Regions from separate parts of the Roseburia sp. genome, predicted to be linked through region 2. Evidence: riboswitches for the same ligand, from Rfam matches in the RefSeq annotation. Region 2 holds a riboswitch; the other holds the start of a gene.
The links. Region 2 has a riboswitch for thiamine pyrophosphate ahead of thiC (phosphomethylpyrimidine synthase ThiC). Riboswitches for the same ligand answer to the same signal wherever they lie in the genome.
Positions count from the first base shown of each region.

Region 1: linked by a shared signal. The riboswitch ahead of thiT (energy-coupled thiamine transporter ThiT) and the one ahead of thiC (phosphomethylpyrimidine synthase ThiC) in region 2 are both predicted to bind thiamine pyrophosphate.

Region 1 covers NZ_JBGLEJ010000002.1:7,606-23,761, forward strand. The annotation lists gene ACDD58_RS00280 (carbohydrate ABC transporter permease) at 1-364, shown strand, start outside; gene ACDD58_RS00285 (histidine kinase) at 412-2,178, shown strand; gene ACDD58_RS00290 (response regulator) at 2,219-2,980, shown strand; gene ACDD58_RS00295 (ROK family glucokinase) at 3,073-4,011, shown strand; gene ACDD58_RS00300 (AraC family transcriptional regulator) at 4,008-4,880, opposite strand; gene ACDD58_RS00305 (sugar ABC transporter permease) at 5,070-6,026, shown strand; gene ACDD58_RS00310 (carbohydrate ABC transporter permease) at 6,039-6,917, shown strand; gene ACDD58_RS00315 (sugar ABC transporter substrate-binding protein) at 6,943-8,595, shown strand; gene ACDD58_RS00320 (glycoside hydrolase family 30 beta sandwich domain-containing protein) at 8,608-9,927, shown strand; gene ACDD58_RS00325 (helix-turn-helix transcriptional regulator) at 9,988-10,278, opposite strand; gene ACDD58_RS00330 (cupin domain-containing protein) at 10,211-10,789, opposite strand; gene ACDD58_RS00335 (sugar O-acetyltransferase) at 10,913-11,542, shown strand; gene thiT (energy-coupled thiamine transporter ThiT) at 11,668-12,351, opposite strand; TPP riboswitch at 12,758-12,878, opposite strand; gene ACDD58_RS00345 (ABC transporter substrate-binding protein) at 12,991-14,064, shown strand; gene cysG (siroheme synthase CysG) at 14,083-15,453, shown strand; gene ACDD58_RS00355 (nucleotidyltransferase family protein) at 15,750-16,019, shown strand; gene ACDD58_RS00360 (HI0074 family nucleotidyltransferase substrate-binding subunit) at 16,003-16,156, shown strand, end outside.
Region 2 covers NZ_JBGLEJ010000004.1:261,918-267,382, reverse strand. The annotation lists gene epsC (serine O-acetyltransferase EpsC) at 1-508, shown strand, start outside; gene cysS (cysteine--tRNA ligase) at 600-2,015, shown strand; gene ACDD58_RS04580 (Mini-ribonuclease 3) at 2,032-2,466, shown strand; gene rlmB (23S rRNA (guanosine(2251)-2'-O)-methyltransferase RlmB) at 2,479-3,219, shown strand; gene ACDD58_RS04570 (sigma-70 family RNA polymerase sigma factor) at 3,247-3,873, shown strand; TPP riboswitch at 4,154-4,277, shown strand; gene thiC (phosphomethylpyrimidine synthase ThiC) at 4,372-5,465, shown strand, end outside.

The sequences.
Region 1 (16,156 bases), on a different contig from region 2:
AATGACCGGGTTTATTGATTCAATCCCGTGGGAGTTAGAGGAAGCAGCAGTCATGGATGGCTGCAGCATTTACCGTATCGTGTTCCAGATCATTACGCCGATGTTAAAACCATCGATCGCAACCGTTGCGATCATGACGTTTTTAAATAACTGGAATGAATTTATCATGGCAAGTACTTATTTAAGCAAACCTACATGGAAGACACTTCCGTTCTCCGTATTAGAGTTTACCGGACAGTATTCTTCAAATTATGCGGTACAGTTTGCAGTAATGGCACTTACCGCGGCACCGGCAGTTATTGTTTACATTATTTTAAATAAACACATCACAAAAGGTGTTGCAATGGGAGCTGTAAAAGGCTGATATGCAGACGCAAATGAAGATTATCATGTGGAAGGAATGAGTGTGATATGAGACAGAAAATTCGAAATATGAATATCCGGAAAAAACTGGTATTTTACAGTTACCTCATTATCACACCCATCCTCCTTCTGATCAGCAGTATCATGTTTGTCAGAAATTACAGAAAAAATGTAAAAGAGGAACAGGAGCAGTACCTAAAAAGTGTCGAAAATCTTTCCGAAGGGATTGACACTATGTTAAATGGTCTGTCAGAACTCGGAACATATATCTGTATCAATCAGGATATTCTGGATATTCTCGCAGAACAGGATTCCGGGAAATTAAACATGGATTCCCAGTTATGGGTCCATGAGGCACCGATGCGTACCATTGAGGATATGATCGCATTGAGCGGACAGATCAAGACACTGGCAATTTATCCGGAAAACGGAGTCAGACCATATCTGCGTTGTATGGATGCAACGGCATATCTTGATGATATTGGAACAGTACGGTTACAGGATACCTATCAGACGGCACTAAAAAAACGCGGAAAAATGTTTTTCCGGTCTGTCGGAAAAGGAAGCAGCGATACTTATCAGGCAAACCGTACTGAAAAAATCGTCATGTACCGGGAAATCTATAACCTTTCAAAAACAAAACCGTTAGGTTATCTGGTGGTCGGTGCAGATAAACAAAAATATACGCAGTTATGCGAAAATTCCCTGCCGATCAAGTCGGCAGGGCTTGTTGTAGTCAATGAAGAAGGAGTGGAACTGTTGCGGGCCGGAAATATTGATGAAGATGCTCTGCGTGATGTCATGGAAGAAAAATGTACGCCTGAAAATGTGGAAGATCATTTTATTTATACGTATAAAAGTAAAGAAACCGGAACAACCGTCTATGAGATGATCCATAAAGATGATGTGAGAAGTCAGATTTGGGATATTGCAGCAGGGCCGCTCGCACTGCTTGCCGGTTTCTTTTTAGGGCTGTATCCGATCCTTGCCCTGGTTTCTGATATTGTATCAAAACCATTAAAGAAACTCTGCAAAGCAATGGAGTCCTTTGAGCAGGGGGATTTCTCACAGAAAGTGGAAGTGATGACCGGAGACGAAGTCGGAGAGGCGGCAGCCTGCTTTAACCAGATGGTTGAAGCAATCCATGAGCTGATCAATACCAATTATGTTATGGCATTAAAAGAAAAGGAAAGTGAATTAAATGCCCTGCAGGCACAGATCAATCCGCATTTTCTTTATAATACTTTAGATTCGCTGTACTGGCAGGCAGTGAATGAAGGAGATGAAGGGATTGCGGATGACATTATAGCGTTGTCAAATCTGTTTCGTCTGGTGCTTGGTCAGGGAAGAGGAATCATCAGTGTTGAAAATGAAAAATCATTGGTCGAGCAGTATCTGCATCTTCAGAAAATGCGTTTTTCCGATAATCTGGAATACAAAGTTGGGATGTCAGATGAAATCCTGGAACGAAAAATACCAAAGCTGATCTTACAGCCGTTTGTGGAAAATGCAGTGGTACATGGATACGAAAAGACCGGAGAACGCTGTCTGGTCAGTGTGATGGGATGGCATGAGGACAACTGGCTTATATTTAAGATCAGTGACGACGGAACCGGTATGACAGAGACACAGTTAAAGGAAATCTGGGAAGTACCGGATGAAAAGCGCTATGCAGGCCAGAGGATCGGGCGTTATGCGATCCGCAATGTAAAAGAAAGATTGGATCTGATGTATCATTCAAATTTTGTATTGGAAATTGAGAGCAAACAGGGAAAAGGAACCTGTGTGACGATAAAGATTCCATGGAATATCTGATTCCACAGTGAGAAAAATACGAAAGAACGGAGGTTTTGTAATGGGAATTAAATTACTGATCGCAGATGATGAAGATGTTGTGAGAAATGGCATTACAAAATATATCCAGCTTCATACCGACCGCTATGAAAAAATTTATGGTGCAAAAAACGGACAGGAAGCACTGGACTTTATTTTTCGTTACCGACCGGACATTATGCTGCTTGATGTACAGATGCCAGTGATGAATGGCATAGAAGTCATGCAGGCGGCACACCGCGGGGGAATTTTGCCAAACACGATTATTTTAAGCGGTTATGATGAATTTCGTTATGCGCAGCAGGCGGTGCGGTTCGGGGCGCGTGAGTATATGTTAAAGCCGAGCCGTTCTTCTGATATTTTAAAAAAGATCAATGAACTGGCGGATGATGTATTTGGACCGGAAAATGAGGAACCGCCTGTGATCATCCAGAAAAACCAGCTGGTAGAACTGGCAAAAGAATATATGGATGAACATTATTTTGAAAACCTGTCGTTAAACGATATTGCAGGAAAAATCGGAATCAGTCCGGCATACCTTTCGAGCCTGTTTTCACAGCAGGCGGGTATCACGCTGATCGATTATCTGAATGAGGTGCGGATCGACCATGCCTGTGTCTATCTGGAACAGAATTTTTTCAAAACTTATGAGATCGCTTACAAGGTGGGATTCCGGGATGAAAAGTACTTTTCCAAGGTATTCCGCAAGGTCATGGAGATGTCTCCGTCGGAATATAAAAAGAGGAGTAAATATGGATACAAGAAACCCTTGATGAAGGCTTGACATACAAAATTGGAAACGTTATCATTAGCTTAATATGAGCAAAAACAATAGCGTGGCAGGCGTTTTGCTGCGAAAATACTGGAGGATTGAAAATGAAAAAGTATGCATTTGGAATTGATGTTGGGGGAACTACCTGTAAGATTGGATTTTTTGAGACAAGCGGAAAGCTGATCGATAAATGGGAGATCAAGACCAATACTGAAAATAACGGAGCAGCGATCCTGTCTGATATTGCACAGGCAGTGGATAATAAACTGGCGCAGGAAGGCATCAGTAAAGATGATGTACAGGGTGTTGGAATCGGTGTTCCAGGACCGGTTAAGAGTAATGGTGTGGTAAACCGCTGTGTAAACTTAGGCTGGGGCATTGTTAACGTTGAGGAAGAGCTCGGAAATCTGACAGGTCTGAAAGTCAAAGCAGGAAATGATGCGAACGTTGCAGCTTTAGGAGAGATGTGGCAGGGTGCAGCAAAAGGCTGTAAAGACGTTATCATGGTAACACTTGGAACCGGTGTCGGCGGCGGTATCATCGTAGATGGAAAAGTCGTTGCAGGATTTAATGGTGCAGGCGGTGAGATCGGACATATCACCGTAAATCATGATGAGATCGAGGCATGTACCTGTGGACAGTACGGCTGTTTAGAGCAGTATACTTCCGCAACCGGTATCGTTCGCGTGGCAAAGAGAAAACTTGCTAAGACCAACGATGAGACAAGCCTTAGAAACTTCCCGGAACTGACTGCAAAAGATGTGTTTGATGAGGCTAAGAGCGGAGATGCAGTGGCACTTGGTTTAGTGGATGAAGTCTGCGGAATCTTAGGATCTACCTTATCTAATATTGCATGTGTGGTTAATCCGGAAGTTGTTGTTATCGGTGGCGGTGTTTCCAAAGCAGGAAGTATCCTGATCGAGAGCATCCAGAAGCATTTTGTGGAGACATCCTTCCATGCCTGCCGCAATACAAAGTTTGTAATTGCAGGACTTGGTAATGATGCCGGAATGTATGGATGTGTGCAGATGCTGTTGGACTAATCAGTTTCCAGATCTGAAGTTGTATAGCTTTTCCGGTATTCCCCCGGAGTCGTATGGAACTGTTCATAAAACATGCGGCGAAATAATTTATAATTGGTAAAACCATGACGTTCTAACAGCTCCTTTAGAGGAATATCTGTGGATGTCAGGTCGTGATAGATATGGGATAGCCTTATTTCATTTAAGTATTGAAAGTAGGTGACTCCCATATTTTTTTTGAAAAAATGACAGAAATATTCTTCCTGAAAACAGGCTATGTTTGCAATTTGAGAGAGAGAGATAGGTTCATTATAATGTTCCCTTGTATAAGTCAGAATCGGATCTAAGCGTCTGAAGTTTTTTACATCTTTTTTGACACTGGAGCTTTCCACCTCTCTGGCAAAATTGTGATAGAGAAGATAGAGCATTTCAAAGAGCAGACTGTTAAAACGCAGCAGACCACCTCTGGGCTTGATCTGGTAGACAATCTGCATCTGCTTTACGACCTCGATCAACTGGAGCTGCTTGGTTTTCTGAATTGGATTGGTCGTGTGACAGTCGAAACCAAATACATAGGAATCTACATTCGGAATATACTTCTGTAAAAATTGGTAAGGAAACTGCAGCAAAAGGGCGTGGTTTCCGTTGATTGATTTTGTCGAATGGGGAAGACGTGAATCAATCAGGTAAATATCACCGGGCAATAACACGGTGGTCTGGTGGTTCATGGTAACATTTACTTCGCCGTCAATAATGTACATCATTTCTATGGCAGTATGCCAGTGCGTGGCAACAAAACTGCTCTTATCATTAAATTCCCAGAAAAAAATATCAAAACCGTCAGTGATACGGTCCTGTTCGAAAATCGGATCATTTTTTGAGTCTGACATGAGTTTTTCTCCTTTTTTGTGCAGTAACACGATTAAAATACTGCCTACTATGTTCAGTATAATGGATACTATGAAAAAAAGCAATATTGACCTATTACAAGACAGAATAGGCGCTTGTTAGAGTATTATGCGAATGGTAAGATAATTACTGTAATTAGTACAGACCAAACAAAAACAGGGAGTGGAACTATGGGAAAAAAGAAAGAAAATATACCAAAATTGACCTGTAAAGAAAAAAGAAAGGCGTATGCGCATGATTTTAAAAAGCAGCTTCCATTGCAGGTTATGGTCATACCGGGAATTATCTTTATGATCATTTTCTGTTATTGGCCAATTTATGGGCTGACCATTGCATTTAAGAGTTATACAGTTGTCGATACGATCAATTCGGCAAGATGGGTTGGTCTTGAAAATTTTAAGATCGTGGCGACGGATAAATATTTCTGGCAGTCGGTTGTGAATACACTTGGAATCAGTTTTTTAAAACTTTTGATCGGATTTACAACACCGATCATGCTCTCCATCATGATTTATGAACTGCGGGATGGCCCATTTAAAAGAGTGATCCAGACGATCTCCTATCTGCCACATTTCCTTTCCTGGATCGTGCTGGGTGGTATGCTGATCAACTGGCTGTCAACGACAGGACTTTTAAACCAGATCCTTATGGCGTTTGGAATGGTAGGTACACCGAAAAATTTCCTGCTGGATTCCGGGAAATACTGGTGGATCGCATCCTTATCCGACACCTGGAAAGAGGCAGGATGGGGAACGGTGCTCTACCTTGCAACGATGGCGGGAATCGACCCGACCTATTATGAGGCGGCAAAGATGGATGGTGCCGGAAGAATGCGCCAGATTTTCAGTATTACACTGCCGCTTATGAAAACGATCATCAGTCTTAATTTTATTCTGACTGTGAGTGGGCTTTTAAAATCCAATTTGGATCAGACATTAGTTCTTATGAATTCACAAAACCAGGTAAGAGCAGAAGTCATTGATTCTTATGTTTATCGGATGGGTATGACACAGGGAGATTTTTCCTATGCGACTGCGGTAGGACTTGGCGTATCGGTCGTATCTGTGATCTTACTTGTGACAGCGAATAAGATTACCGGGAAGATTAATGAAGAATCAGTATTGTAAATGGAGGCATATATGGGAAAAACAAAACGATACACAGGAGACAGGATATTTGATTTTGTGAATACGGCAATTATTCTGATACTTACAGTTTTGATACTGGTGCCGCTGTTGAATGTGGTTGCGTCTTCTTTTGCGGGAAGTACGGCATTAGCGGAGGGAGGATTTATCTTCTTTCCAAAAGAGTGGTCATTAGACAATTACAGAGCAGTGTTTAAGGACACTTCCATCTGGCAGGCATTTTTGATTTCAGTTGCAAAAACAGTGCTCGGTGTGGTCACGCATGTATTTTTCTGTGCGATGGTCGCATTTGCACTCAGCAAGCGGGATTTGCGGGGACGAAAACTGTACACGGTAATGGGAATCATCACGATGTTTTTTTCGGGCGGCATGATTCCAACTTACCTGTTGATGAAACAGCTCGGACTTTTAAATAATTTTATGGTGTACATACTGCCACAGCTTTTCAGCTATTATGACGTTGTCATTCTGATGAACTTTTTCAGACAGGTTCCGGCATCATTGGAAGAATCTGCAAAAATTGATGGCGCCGGTGTATGGAGAATTTTTCTTACGATCGCAATGCCATTATCAAAACCGGCACTTGCAACGATCGCACTTTTTAATGGCGTATACCAGTGGAATGATTTTATGACTGCGAAATTATATATGACAGATAAAAGCCTGTACCCAGTACAGATGAAGATTTATGAGATCATTGTACAGCAGCAGGCACAGAGCATGAACAGTATCGGAAATGTTGCACTTTCCACGACATCGAAAGGAATACAACTTGCAACAATTGTAGTTACAACAGTACCGATCATTATTATTTATCCGCTCTTACAGAAACATTTTGTATCAGGAATGATGCTTGGAGCGGTCAAAGAATAATTGTAGTAGAAAAGGAGAGAGGAACATGAAAAAATCAATGTGGAAAAAAGGAATGGCAGCTGTATTTGCAGCGGCGCTTGCAGTGGGGACACTTGCAGGCTGTGGCGGGGGATCAAAACAGACAGATGCAGGACTGACACAGACCGGCGAGGACGGAGTTGTAGAAGGTGGACGTTATACGCTAGATGAAAACACACCGGCATGGAAATCAGACACCAAAGAAAATACAAAACTGACCTGGTATGTGAATGCAGAATGGTGGAACACCGACTGGGGAAACGATGTGGTGACAAAAAAGATCAAGGATGACTTAAAACTGGATGTGGAATTTTTAGTCGGTGATGATACGAAACTGAATACATTTTTTGCCGGTGGGGATATGCCGGATATTATTACCGTTTTTGACAGCAACTCAAGTGTGGCACAGAAGGCAGATACCTGGGCATATGCACTGCAGGATCTTGCAGATAATTATGATCCATATTTTTACAAGGTGGCATCGGATCAGACCTTAAGCTGGTTCTCGATGGATGACGGCAAGACCTATGGATATCCTGATTATTCCAATACACAGGAGGATTATGATGGTGGCGATATTTTCGCAAAAACAGCATTTGTGATCCGGAATGATGTGTATGAGGCGCTCGGTAAGCCATCTATGGGAACACAGGAAGAGTTTCTTAATGTACTTGGAGAAATTAAAGAGAAATACCCGGATCTGATTCCACTTGGTTTTAACAACTTTGAGACAGACGGAACAAGTTCTCTTGGCGATGTATTACAGGATTTCTTAGGGGTTCCGATCGCAAATGATGACAATACATTCTATGATAGAAATATGGATGAGGATTATCTGTCGTGGATTAAAACATTCAATGAGGCATATCGTGATGGTTATATCAGCGATGACAGTTTTACGGATGACAACACTGCATGGCAGGAAAAAGAAAGTATTGGTAAATATGCCTGCATTATGATGGATGGTACGGTGCAGCAGTCTGGTTTCCTTACCACGTTTGCAAGCTCAGATCCGGATGCAGCTTATATTGCAATCGACGGACCGCAGAGTACAAAAGGCAATGCACCGAAACTTAATCAGGCAGGAATCAGTGGATGGATGATCACATATGTTTCTAAGACCTGCAAGGATCCTGCAAAAGCAATCCAGATATATACCTACCTTTTAGATGATGACGGTCAGATTCTTACTAATTACGGCATTGAGGGAGAGACATATGAGATCAATGCAGACGGTAAATATGAACTGACAGAAGCAGCAAAAGAATTGCGTGACAGTGATAACGACCGCTTTAAAAAGGAGATGCGTCTCGGTGAGTTTATCCCATTCGGACATGACCGCTATAAAGCATTGAGCGATGATGCATACCCGGATGCAGTAAAACAGATGCAGGAGTGGGGCATTGGAAAATTATATCCGCATTTTATCCTTGAAAATACTGATCCGGATACCGGAAGCAATGAGGCGCGTGCATACAGTGCGATTAAAACTAACTGGGCGACCACTTTAGTTGGTATGATCCGAGCAAATGATGATGCAGAGTTTGACAGTATTTTAGAGGCACACAAACAATTCCGTGCAGATAATGACTGGGATGCGATTGTAAAAGAACGCAATGAAAAAATGCAGAAGAATGCAGAAAAATTAAATACAAAATAGGAGAGACGGATCATGAAATATTACACAAGTGGGAGAAATTTCACATTTAAAGAGGCGGAGAAAGAATTTCAGACAGACGCAAAATGTGAGATGAATCTGATCAAAGCATACCCGAAAATCACCTATCAGGAGATTCTTGGCATGGGTGGAGCGCTGACAGAATCGGCAGCCTATACCTATGCGCAGATGAGTCCGGAAAAGCAGAAAGAGCTTCTTGACCTGTATTTTGGAAAAAACGGAAACCGTTATAATTTCGGGCGTGTGCATATTCAGAGCTGCGATTTTGCACTTGGAAACTATGCATATGTGGAAGATGAAACAGACAAAGAACTAAAGACATTTTCCATTGAGCGTGACAAAGAGTATATTTTGCCGCTGATCCATGCGGCAAAAGAGCAGGAGGAAGAATTGACATTGCTCGCCTCCCCATGGAGTCCGCCTGCGTTTATGAAAACAAACGGTGAAATGAATCATGGCGGAAAATTAAAGAAAGAGTATTACGGCATGTGGGCGGATATGGTAGCGCACTATGTGACAGAATATAAAAAACAGGGCGTTCATATCAGCAGGCTTACAGTACAGAATGAGCCGAATGCGTCACAGACATGGGATTCCTGTCTGTTTACCGGAAAAGAAGAACAGGAATACGTATGTGGCTATTTAAGACCGGCATTAGATGCTGCCGGACATACCGAAGTAAAGATTAATATCTGGGATCACAACAAGGAGCGCGTCTTAGACCGTGCGATGGAGAGCATGTCCACAGAAGAATCAAGAAATGCGATTGATGGAATCGGATTTCACTGGTATACCGGAGATCATTTTGAAGCACTGCAGGAAGTGAGAAACCGTTTCCCGGAAAAAGAGCTGATCTTTACCGAGGGATGCGTGGAATATTCAAGGTTTGCAGCAGACAGCCAGGTGGCTCATGCAGAAATGTACGCGCATGATATATTAGGAAATTTCAATGCAGGAATGAACGCTTATTTAGACTGGAATATCTACTTAGATGAGCAGGGTGGACCGAATCATGTGAAAAATTATTGTGATGCTCCGGTTATGTGTGATACAAAAAATGATACGATCGATGTTAAATTATCTTACTATTATATCGGACATTTCAGCCGTTTTATCAAACGCGGAGCAAAGAGGATGCTGATTTCCCGTTTTACATCACAGGTAGAAGCAGCCGGATTTGTCAACCCAGATGGAGGTAAAGTGGCAGTTCTGTTGAACAGAATGGATGAAGTGCAGAAGTTTACATTTGGTGACGGAAGCAAAGTGTGTGAGATGGAGATGGAGCCGCACACGATCATGACGATATGCTGGTAGCCGCAAAAGACTTCCTCCCTTGTTTTTGGGGCAAAATCCGAGGCCTAAATGGTTTACACATTATCTATTCTGGCTTCGGAATTTCCCTGGTGTGGTATGGTAATACTTATGAAAAAGTTCACAAAAATAACTGGTATTTGAAAACCCACACATATATGCTATTTCGGTAACGGACATTGACGTGTTCCGGAGAAGAAAAATAGATTTTTCTAAACGATAACGGTTTAGATATATCATAGGGGAAGTATTTAAATACCTTTGAAATAGAGAAGTGCATTTTGTTTTACAGCAGTTTCCGGCAGAGGAAATATCTTTCAGCAGAAGTTTTTCCGGATAGTTTTTTTTGCACATATCCGATCATCGCAGTCAGAGCCAGTATATCCTCTGTATTTTTATCGTAGTCTGGGAAGAAGTTCATATTTTCAGAAAGCAGCCGGAAAATATGAACAGACTTTTCCAGAATAATAAATGGTTGAATCTTAGTTATATTATTTTCATAGAGAATTTTAAGATCATGAAGAATAGTGTTTTGCCATTGAATAGACGGATTCAATTTCTGATAAGGGAAATGGCTGTTTTGTATCAGAGAATCTAAATAATTTTGTATAAAATAAGTATTTACAGAAAGAAGCTGTGGAGAGAGCAGAATACAGATAAAGAGACACTCTGCATGGGTATCGGAATAACCATAATGGAAGCAGCGGCTGTTGACGAAAATTCCCTCTCCGGTCTGTAATAAAATTTTCTGCCCATTGATATCATAAGCCATTTGTCCATCCAAAATCACAATAAATTCAAGATCGTCATGCCAGTGGCTGACAGCACGAAAATCAGGATAGCTTGACAGCTGTCCTTTTTTGATATATGCAGGGAAGTCCGGATTGTTATATTATTATGGCTGATTCTGGTATGAAAATCAATGGAAATTGTTTATTACAGAAAATATAAATGGTTAAAAAATTTAACAGAAACGGAGAAGAAAAAAATGGACATGAAAAAAAGAAGAGATATGCAGCTTGCCTATATTTCAGATGAGGCTGTTATGGAGGAACAGGTAAAATGCAGAAAAATCCTGCAAAAACTTAACTTTGCAGATCGTTCCGATTTTGATGAAATTGCAAAAACTGTAAAAGAACTTTTGGGAAAATCAGATGGTGCATGGATCAATCCGCCTTTTTATTGTGATTATGGTTCACATATCGAGGTAGGTAAAAATTTCTTTGCAAATTATAACTGTACGATTATAGATGTGGCAAAGGTAAAAATAGGTGATAACTGTCAGATGGCGCCGAATGTAGCTATTTATACGGCGGGGCACCCAATTTATCCTGATACCCGCAATTCTGCTTTTGAATATGGAAAAGAAGTTACCATCGGGGACAATGTCTGGTTGGGAGGAAATACAGTCGTCTGTCCGGGAGTACATATTGGAGATAATGTGGTAATTGGTGCAGGAAGTGTTGTTACAAAAGATATCCCGGACTGGTCGATCGCCGCGGGAAATCCATGCCGTGTTATCCGTAAAATAACAGAAGAGGATAAAAGAAAATTGTTTCATGACGAAGAGATTGATGATGAAGCATGGGAGATGATATGTGCGCAGAAGGAAAAATAAAATGACGGTGCGGGAGCATAACTTTCGTTGATAAAAGAAAAAGCCTGCGTGTACGAAATGTGTATATATTGCATTTCGTACACGCAGGCAAAAAAGTAGTTGTTGTGGAACAAAATAAAACAATGTTACGATTCCACGGCATTCTGTTTTACGCGTGCCATTGCTTTTGCAACCGGCGGGATACTGATGATGATTAAGGTAATGACTGCCTCCGGTACTAAGTAAGAAGCCTGATATCCCAATGAATAAAGTACCGGGTTCATACCTTCTGGTGCATAGGATGCGAAAAATACAACACCTGAGATCGTAGCGAATATAAAGCGTCCGATCACACCGACGATATATCCGATCTGAAGTCCCCATTTTTTCTTATTGAAAAATCCTGCAAGACCAAGTGCACCAAATGCAAGCGGGTAGTCAAGCAGCATTTGTGGAATGGTATAAAAAATCGGTTCGGTGACAAACTGTACCAGACCGTATGCCACGGCTGTCATGATCCCGACATAAGGACCGTACCAGTATGCGATCAAAACAATAAAAAGCATGGAAAGTAATGTGACAGAGCCGCCCATCGGCATTTCAAACAGTTTGATCATGGAACATACCACGGCAAGTGCGATGGCAACGGCAGAGTAAACGAGCTGTTTGGTTGTTAAGGCTGCCTTGCGGCTTGCATTTTTCTGACGCACAAACGCTGCAACGATGAGCAGTAATGCGATGATTACGACGACGATTACGATTCCGGTCACAGTAAGGTGTACGGAGCCGTCTCCCCAGGCGCCTTCCGGTGTAGCAAAAAAGTTATTCATAAATCCTCCTTGTTTGATTCTGGTATCAAAAGGTGGTTTTCAATTTTTGGCTGTCAAGTTGCACAAAGTCGGATCTATTTTGTTCCGTTGTCCGAAAATAAGAAAAACTAAGTATGCCTGATTTAGATTTTCCAGGAGTGACGTGTACGTCTTAAACGTCCCGTCCATGGGACGTTAAGACTTTTGCTGCCATCCATGGCAGCAAAACACTATGCATTAACAGGCATACTAAGATTTTCTAATTTTCTCCCAAAGTCACAAAACGAGTCCCAACTTTGTGCAATTTGACAATCGCTAAGTTGTGAGCCACCTTTTGACACCAGAATCCTAATTCATGATAATAGAATGTTCGCGGAGCGTACATTCTATTGTATACAAACACGGGGGATTGTTTCTTACCAGAATAAAGTAAATGAAAACGCTTTCTTACGCCGGTATTATCCGGGTCAAGTAATAAGGGTCGATGAAATCATCTCTCAGCACGTTGTAGATACCATGTGGTATAAATAGCACCCCTAGCATTTGTATGGAACGTTTCACACTATAGCAATTAATGATGAAAAAGTCAAATGTTGACAAAAAAAGCAACAAAAAATATAATGTCAAAAATGTAGAAACAACTTGCGGAGGATGAAAGACATGAAAAAAATTTATCAGAAACTGGCACTGACAGGCGTGCTTGCAGCACTGCTTCTTTCAGCTGGCTGCGGGGGAGCAAAGGAAACTTCCGCAAATGAAACGGCAGGGGATGTGCAGGCTGTTGGGCAGAAAACAGAAAGCACAGCGGATGCAGAGCAGACGGAATTGTATACAGAGACATTGGAAGCAGATACCGGGGCATTAGAAACAAATATTGAGGCGCAGACACAGGGTTATACGTTCACCGATGATCTTGGACGTGAGGTGACAGTGAAATCTGCAGATCGTGTGGCAGCGCTGATCGGTAGTTTCACAGATGTATGGATGTTAGCAGGCGGAAATGTTGTTGCAGCAGCAAATGATTCCTGGGAGAGCCTTGGTTTAGAACTTGATGAGAGTGTGGTAAATCTTGGAAGCATTTTGGAGCCGGATGTCGAGCAGCTCATTGCAGCGGAGCCGGATCTTGTGATCGCAAGTGCAAATACGGATGCGGATGTTGCATTGGAGGAAACACTGACAAAGGCAGGAATTACCGTTGCCTATTTTGACGTCGCGAATTTTGATGATTATTTAAACATGCTTTCCATCTGTACACAGATTACCGGCAGAGATGATCTCTATCAGAAAAATGGTCTGGATGTGCAGAAAGAAGTGGAAGAAATGAAGCAGAGAGCGGACGGCAGTAATCCGACTGTATTATTCCTTCGGGCAGCATCAAGCAATGTAAAGGCAAAGGGCAGTGACGGAAATGTCTGCGGAGAAATGTTAGCAGACCTTGGCTGTGTGAATATTGCAGACAGTGACGAGAGTCTGTTGGATGATCTTAGCATGGAGGCGATCATTGCGGCTGATCCGCAGTATATTTTTGTGACGATTCAGGGAAATGACAGTGATGCCGCTATGAAAAATGTAGAAGAACTTCTGACCTCTAATCCGGCATGGGCATCTTTGACTGCCGTGAAAAACGATCATTATTATATCCTTGATAAGCGCTTATTTAACTTAAAACCGAATGCAAAATGGGGAGAGGCTTATAAGCAGCTGGCAGATATTTTATACCCGGAGATGAAGTAAGAAAGGTTCGGTTTGAAAATGGCATATTTTCCGTTTTTTATTGATATAGAAAATAAAAAAGGTCTGATCGTGGGCGGCGGCAGGATTGCAGCACACAAGGCAGAAAAGATGAAGCCGTTCGGTGCAAAGATTATCATAATAGCACCTGATATCATGGAAAAATTAAAACAGGATCCGGTATTTTTGTGCGAGGAGCGTGCATTTGTGCCGGAAGACATCGAGGGCTGTGCATTTGTCATTGCGGCAACCGATGACAGAGAATTAAACCACAGGATCAGTGCATTGTGTCAGGAAAAAGGGATTTTAATCAATGTGGTGGATGACAAAGATTACTGCGTTTTTCTATTTCCATCCCTTGTGAAAGAGGGAAAACTGACCGCTGGAATCTCCACTGCAGGAGCCAGCCCGCAGATTGCGGCAGAATTAAGAAGCCACATAGCGAGAGAACTGCCGAATCAGATGGAAGAGATCCTTGATTATTTAGAATCGATCCGTGAACCTGCAAAAAAATTGATTGCAGATGACAAGATCAGAGCAAGATTTTTAAAAGAGACGGCACAGCTTTGCATGGATGAAAACCGTGTGCCGGATGAGAAAGAAACGATGCAGCGGATCAGAGATTATTGCCAGAGTGCGGAACAGACTGGATTGGAAAAAATTGTTAGTCTAGGCATGGTAACGCTCGTCGGTGCGGGCTGCGGTGCGTATGACCTGATCACACTGCGCGGTTTAAATGCAATACGGAGAGCCGAGGTGCTTGTCTATGACGATCTGATCGATACGCGTCTGTTAGACCACGCTTCGGAGAGCTGTGAAAGAATTTATGTCGGGAAACGGATCGGTGTACATAGCAGGGAACAGGAAGAAATCAATGCGATCCTGATCGAACATGCGAAGAAAGGCAAACGCGTGGTGCGCTTAAAAGGCGGAGATCCGTTTGTTTTCGGCAGAGGCAGTGAGGAAATGGAAGCGTTAAAGGCGAGAGGAATCCCGGTGACAGAAGTGCCGGGAATCACATCTGCCATTGCGGTTCCGGCGGCAGCAGGAATCCCGGTAACACACCGTGGAAAAAGCCGCAGTTTTCATGTGGTGACGGCACATACGAAAGGTACTGCCGACAGTCTGCCGGAAGGATTAAAAGAACTTGTGGCAGTGGAAGGTACGCTTGTATTTCTGATGGGAATGCACCAGCTTTCAAAACTGGCCGGACGGCTGATGGAGTATGGAAAATCTCCGGAAACACCGGCAGCAGTGGTGCAGGGAAATTTTGATGGAAAAACGGTAAGTGTGCGAGGAACACTTTTTGATATTGGAGAAAAAGTAAAAGAATCCGGGATGCAGTCTCCGGCGGTTATTGTGATCGGGGAGACGGCAGGAATGGAGTTGTAATTAAAAAAAAGAGGAAGCATACTGCAGTGAATGGATCACATTTAAAGCAGAGTGTGCTTCCTCTTTGTATATTATCTGATTAGATGGAAACAACATGAACTGTGTTTCCGTGATCTCGTGCCAGATGTTGTGATCTTTCAGGCAGGTGTAAATTTCCTGTTTGTTCATGTCGGGTTCCTTTTTTGTGAATGTATTTGTTCATATTAAACCATAAATACACGTCAAAGGCAATCGTTGCTATTGCCGGCAACGTCTGCTAAAATGATTTCAATATGAGAAAAAGGCAGGTAGTATTTGTGAGGGCAGAAGAAGTAATACAGGCGGTTGCAGAACTTTGCAGGCATTTTTCGGCGGTGGAGGTGATCTTATTTGGCTCCAGAGCGAAAGGAACAGCACGGGAGAGAAGTGACATTGATGTTGCCGTGTCCGGTGTGAAGGATTTTGATGCACTTGCAGAACAAATAGAAGAATTGCCGACACTGTACAGTATAGATCTGGTAAATATGGATACCTGTAAGAATCAGTTATTGTTGGAGGATATCAGACAATATGGACGAAAAATTTGAAAAACGCTATAGATCTTTTTGTAATTCACTGGATGCACTTGAAGAAGCAAAACAGCGGGATCTTTCGGATTCTTTTGTATTGAGTGGAACCAGTGCAAAATTTAGCATCACATTTGATCTGTCATGGAAAGTTATGA
Region 2 (5,465 bases):
ACAGCGGGCAGCGAGAAAAACAGGAATTGAGATACATCCGGGAGCAACGATCGGGAAAGGATTTTTTATTGATCACGGCAGTGGTGTGATCATTGGAGAGACGGCGATCGTTGGGGACAATGTTACTCTGTATCAGGGTGTGACACTAGGCGGTACCGGAAAAGAGACCGGAAAACGTCATCCGACGATCGGGGATAACGTTATGATCAGTGCGGGTGCAAAGATCATCGGTTCCTTCACCGTTGGAGAAAATTCCAAGATCGGAGCGGGAAGTGTGGTCATAGAGGAAGTGCCGCCAAACTGTACCGTAGTTGGTGTTCCGGGAAGAATCGTAAAACGTGACAATGTGAAGATGCCGCGCAGTGATATGGATCAATGCCATCTGCCGGATCCGGTCAAAGAGGATATTACCGTACTGCAGAGGGAAAATGCAGAACTGGTCAACCGTGTGCTTGATTTAGAGCAGGCAGTCCGGATTTTAAGTGCTGATGCACAAAAAACAAAATAAAATTGTATTTTGCTCCGCAAAACAAGGAGTAAAATCCTCTGCTCATCAGAGGATTCGCATTTTGCTTCGCAAAACAAGGAGGATTATTTAAATGGAAAATAAATTTCAATTTTACAACACACTGACAAGAAAAGTAGAAACGGTAATCCCGCATGAGGATGGAAAGATCGGCATGTATACCTGTGGACCGACCGTATACCATTTTGCACATATCGGCAACCTCAGAAGTTACATCATGGAGGATATATTGGAAAAATCACTCCGTTATGTCGGCTATGATGTCAAGCGCGTCATGAATATCACGGATGTCGGACATTTATCTTCTGATGCAGATACCGGGGAAGATAAGATGTTAAAAGGTGCAAAAAGAGAGCACAAAACAGTGATGGAGATCGCAAAATATTATACAGACGCATTCTTTAGTGACTGTAAGAAGTTAAATATCAAGACACCGGATGTTGTGGAGCCGGCAACGAACTGTATCCTGGAGTTCATCCATATGATCGAGGTGCTGCTCGAAAAAGGTTATGCTTATGTGGCAGGTGGAAATGTTTATTTTGACACTTCAAAATTAGACGATTATTATGTATTTTCTTCCCAGAGTGAGAAAGAACTGTTAGTCGGTGTCCGCGATGATGTGGAAGAAGATGTGAATAAGAAAAATAAAAATGATTTTGTACTCTGGTTTACAAAATCAAAATTTGAGGATCAGGCACTCAAATGGGATAGTCCATGGGGTGTTGGATATCCGGGATGGCATATTGAATGTTCCTGTATCAGCATGAAACATCTGGGCGAGTATGTAGATATCCACTGCGGAGGTGTAGACAATATTTTCCCGCACCATACCAATGAGATCGCGCAGTCCGAGAGTTACCTTGGCCATACATGGTGTAAATACTGGTTCCATGTACAGCATTTGAATGATAAATCCGGAAAAATGAGTAAGTCCAAAGGGGATTTCCTTACCGTATCCCTGCTGCAGGAAAAGGGGTATGATCCGATCGTATACCGTATGTTCTGTCTGCAGTCCCATTATAGAAAACCGTTGGAGTTTTCCTATGAAGTATTAGATAATATGGCTGCAGCTTATAAAAAACTGACCAAACGAATCGCAGAATTAAAGGATGAGGGAGCGGTACAGCAGGATAAATTTGATGCTTATAAGGCAAAATTTGAGGATGCGATCAGCAATGATTTGAATACATCAATGGCGATCACGATCATTTACGATCTGCTCAAAGATGATATGAATGATAAAACAAAACTTGCGTTGATCAATGATTTTGACAAAGTATTATCCTTAAATCTGACAACGGCACAGACAGATGCAAAAGAGGAGATCGATGCAGAGTTAGAAAACTATGTACTTGCAAAGATTGAGGAACGTAAGGAAGCAAAGAAAGCAAAAGATTTTGCAAAAGCAGATGCAATCCGCGATGAACTGCTTGAAAAAGGCATTGTACTGAAAGATACCAGAGAAGGTGTGATCTGGCACAAAGCGTGAGAGAGGGGAAATGCCGATGCAGAAAGGAATAGATTCCTATATTAAAGAACAGTTTGGGATCAGTGAAGTAGATATCCGGACATATTCACCTCTTACGTTAGCATATATCGGAGATGGGATATTTGACCTGGTGATCCGTTCGGTTGTTGTCGGAAAAGGAAACACGAGAGCAGGAGAGCTTCATAAGAGGACAAGCCAGATTGTAAAAGCACACACACAGGCGGAGATGATCGAGAAATTACTGCCGGTTCTGACGGAGGAAGAAACGGAAGTGTACCGCCGCGGAAGAAATGCAAAATCGCCGACAATGGCAAAAAATGCGACAATGTCAGACTACCGGAAAGCAACCGGATTTGAGGCACTGATGGGATATCTGTATTTAAAAGATGAGTTTGAACGTCTGGTGGAACTGGTAAAGACAGGTGTGGGCGAACTTGCACTGAAAATGTAAAAGGAGAGAGTAATGGGCTACGAAGAGCTGAAAATAGAGGGACGGAATGCGGTGCTTGAGGCATTCCGTTCCGGAAAAACGATTGATAAATTATTTGTGTTAGACGGCTGTCAGGACGGTCCGGTACGCACGATCGTAAGAGAGGCGAAAAAATACGACACGATCGTACATTTTGTGGAAAAGGAACGCTTAGACCAGCTTTCTGAGACAAAAAAACACCAGGGTGTGATCGCTGTTGCTGCTGCATATGAATATGCCGAGGTGGAAGATATGTTAAAACTGGCAGAAGAAAAGGGTGAGCCGCCGTTCTTATTTATTCTGGATAATATTGAGGACCCACATAATCTTGGTGCGATCATCCGTACCGCAAATCTTGCGGGGGCACATGGTGTTATTATTCCAAAACGCCGTGCAGTTGGTCTGACAGCTACCGTGGCAAAGACATCTGCCGGAGCGATCAACTATACCCCGGTTGCAAAGGTAACAAATCTGACTGCAACGATGAAAGAGTTAAAGGACAAAGGAATGTGGTTTGTCTGCGCAGATATGGATGGAACCTGTATGTATGATCTCGATCTGAAAGGACCGATCGGTCTTGTGATCGGCAGTGAAGGCGAAGGTGTTGGCAGACTTGTGCGTGAAAACTGCGATTTTGTTGCGTCCATCCCAATGAAGGGGGATATTGATTCTTTGAACGCATCAGTAGCAGCAGGTGTACTTGCATATGAGATCGTGCGGCAGCGTATGCGCTAAATTTGCAGCGGGAGTCTTGGGAGGAACATGTTAGAGTCATATCAGGATTTGACAGACGAACAGTTGATCGCGGTATTAAAAGACAGCGGTGATACGGACGGAAAGATCATGGATTATATTCTGGATAAATATAAACCGCTGGTCCGCAAAAAGGCAAATGCAGTATTTTTAATCGGTGGGGAGACGGATGATCTGATCCAGGAGGGGATGATCGGTCTGTTTAAGGCAATCAGAGATTTTGATAACACGAAAGAAGCGTCTTTTTTTCATTTTGCGGAATTATGTATCACAAGACAGTTATATAAGGCAGTTGAGGCGTCAAACCGCAAGAAGCATGCACCACTTAATTCTTATGTTTCTTTCTATTCAGAAAACGGCGAAAACGGATATCCGCTGGCGGAAACACTGACGATGGATGGAATCGGCAATCCGGAGCAGATGATGATCGATCAGGAGAATGTAGAGCAGTTCTGGAAAAGGCTCCGGACACATTTAAGCAGGATGGAACGGGAAGTATTAGACCAGTACCTTGCGGGACTTCATTATCAGCAGATTGCAGAAAAGATGGGAAAGACGCCAAAATCCATTGATAATGCGCTCTCGCGTATTAAGGCAAAAATCCGTGAGATGAATCCTGAAATGGGGAAGATGTAAAAGATTTATCTGCTTTTTTGTGGATTGTCACGAAAAATGATTGTGCATGTTGCATAAAAAATAAAAGAGAAAATTGTAACATTTGTGAACACTTATTGAGAAAATCATGCTATTATAATGACTGTAAAAACCCCCCAATACATTATATATAGTTTTTGCTATACCCCATAGTAAAAATACCTTCTCCTAAAAAGACAGCATCGGCTGTCTTTTTTGTTGTACAAATATTGACAACTATCATAGATTCCGCTAGACTGAATGAGTCGGTAAAATATAATAGAAAACAACGCAGAGGGACTGCATGTCTGGGATAGTGCCTGGAGAGATTGCAGTTGAGAAGGTTAAAACCTGACTCTTTGAACCTGTCAGTTAATACTGTCGTAGGGAGCGTATTGGGAAGATGTTATCTCCTGTCGCACTTGCGGCAGGAGATTTTTTAAATCATTCATAGAAAAATTCTCATCGCCAGCAGTCTTTCATGCGAAAAGGAGAAAATGTATGGAACAGTATACAACACAGATGGATGCAGCAAGAAAAGGCATTGTGACAAAAGAATTAGAGATCGTGGCAAAAAAGGAGCGTATGACAGTAGAGGAACTGATGCCGCTTGTAGCAGAGGGAAAAGTTGCAATCTGCGCAAACAAACATCACACATGTATTGATCCGGAGGGCGTGGGGTCCATGCTCCGCACAAAGATCAATGTCAATCTTGGTGTGTCAAGGGACTGCAAAGATTATGATGTGGAGATGGAGAAAGTTATGGCGGCAGTCAATATGGGCGCACATGCTATTATGGATTTATCCTCTCATGGAAATACAATTCCGTTCCGCAGAAAACTGACCGCAGAATGTCCGGCAATGATCGGTACCGTGCCGATCTATGATTCCGTGATCCATTATCAGAGAGATCTTGCGACACTGACCGCAAAAGATTTTATTGATGTGGTGCGTCTGCATGCGGAAGATGGCGTGGATTTTGTGACACTGCACTGCGGAATTACAAGAAAAACGATCGAGCAGATCCGGAAACATAAACGTAAAATGAATATTGTTTCCCGCGGAGGTTCTCTTGTATTTGCGTGGATGTGTATGACTGGAGAAGAAAATCCGTTTTATGAATATTACGATGAGATCCTTGAGATCTGCCGTGAGCATGATGTGACCATTTCACTTGGAGATGCCTGCCGTCCCGGATGTCTTGCGGATGCATCTGATGTATGCCAGATCGAAGAACTGGTAAGACTTGGAGAGCTGACAAAACGTGCATGGGAGAAAGATGTACAGGTTATGGTAGAAGGACCGGGACATATGCCAATGGATCAGATCGCAGCAAATATGAAGATTCAGCAGACTATCTGCATGGGTGCACCGTTTTATGTGTTAGGACCGCTGGTTACTGATATTGCACCAGGATATGACCATATAACATCCGCAATCGGCGGAGCAATCGCAGCGCAGAACGGAGCAGCATTCTTATGTTATGTCACACCGGCAGAACACCTGGCACTGCCAAACGTGGAGGATGTAAAACAGGGGATCATTGCATCGAAGATCGCAGCACATGCAGCAGACATTGCAAAGGGTGTCCGTGG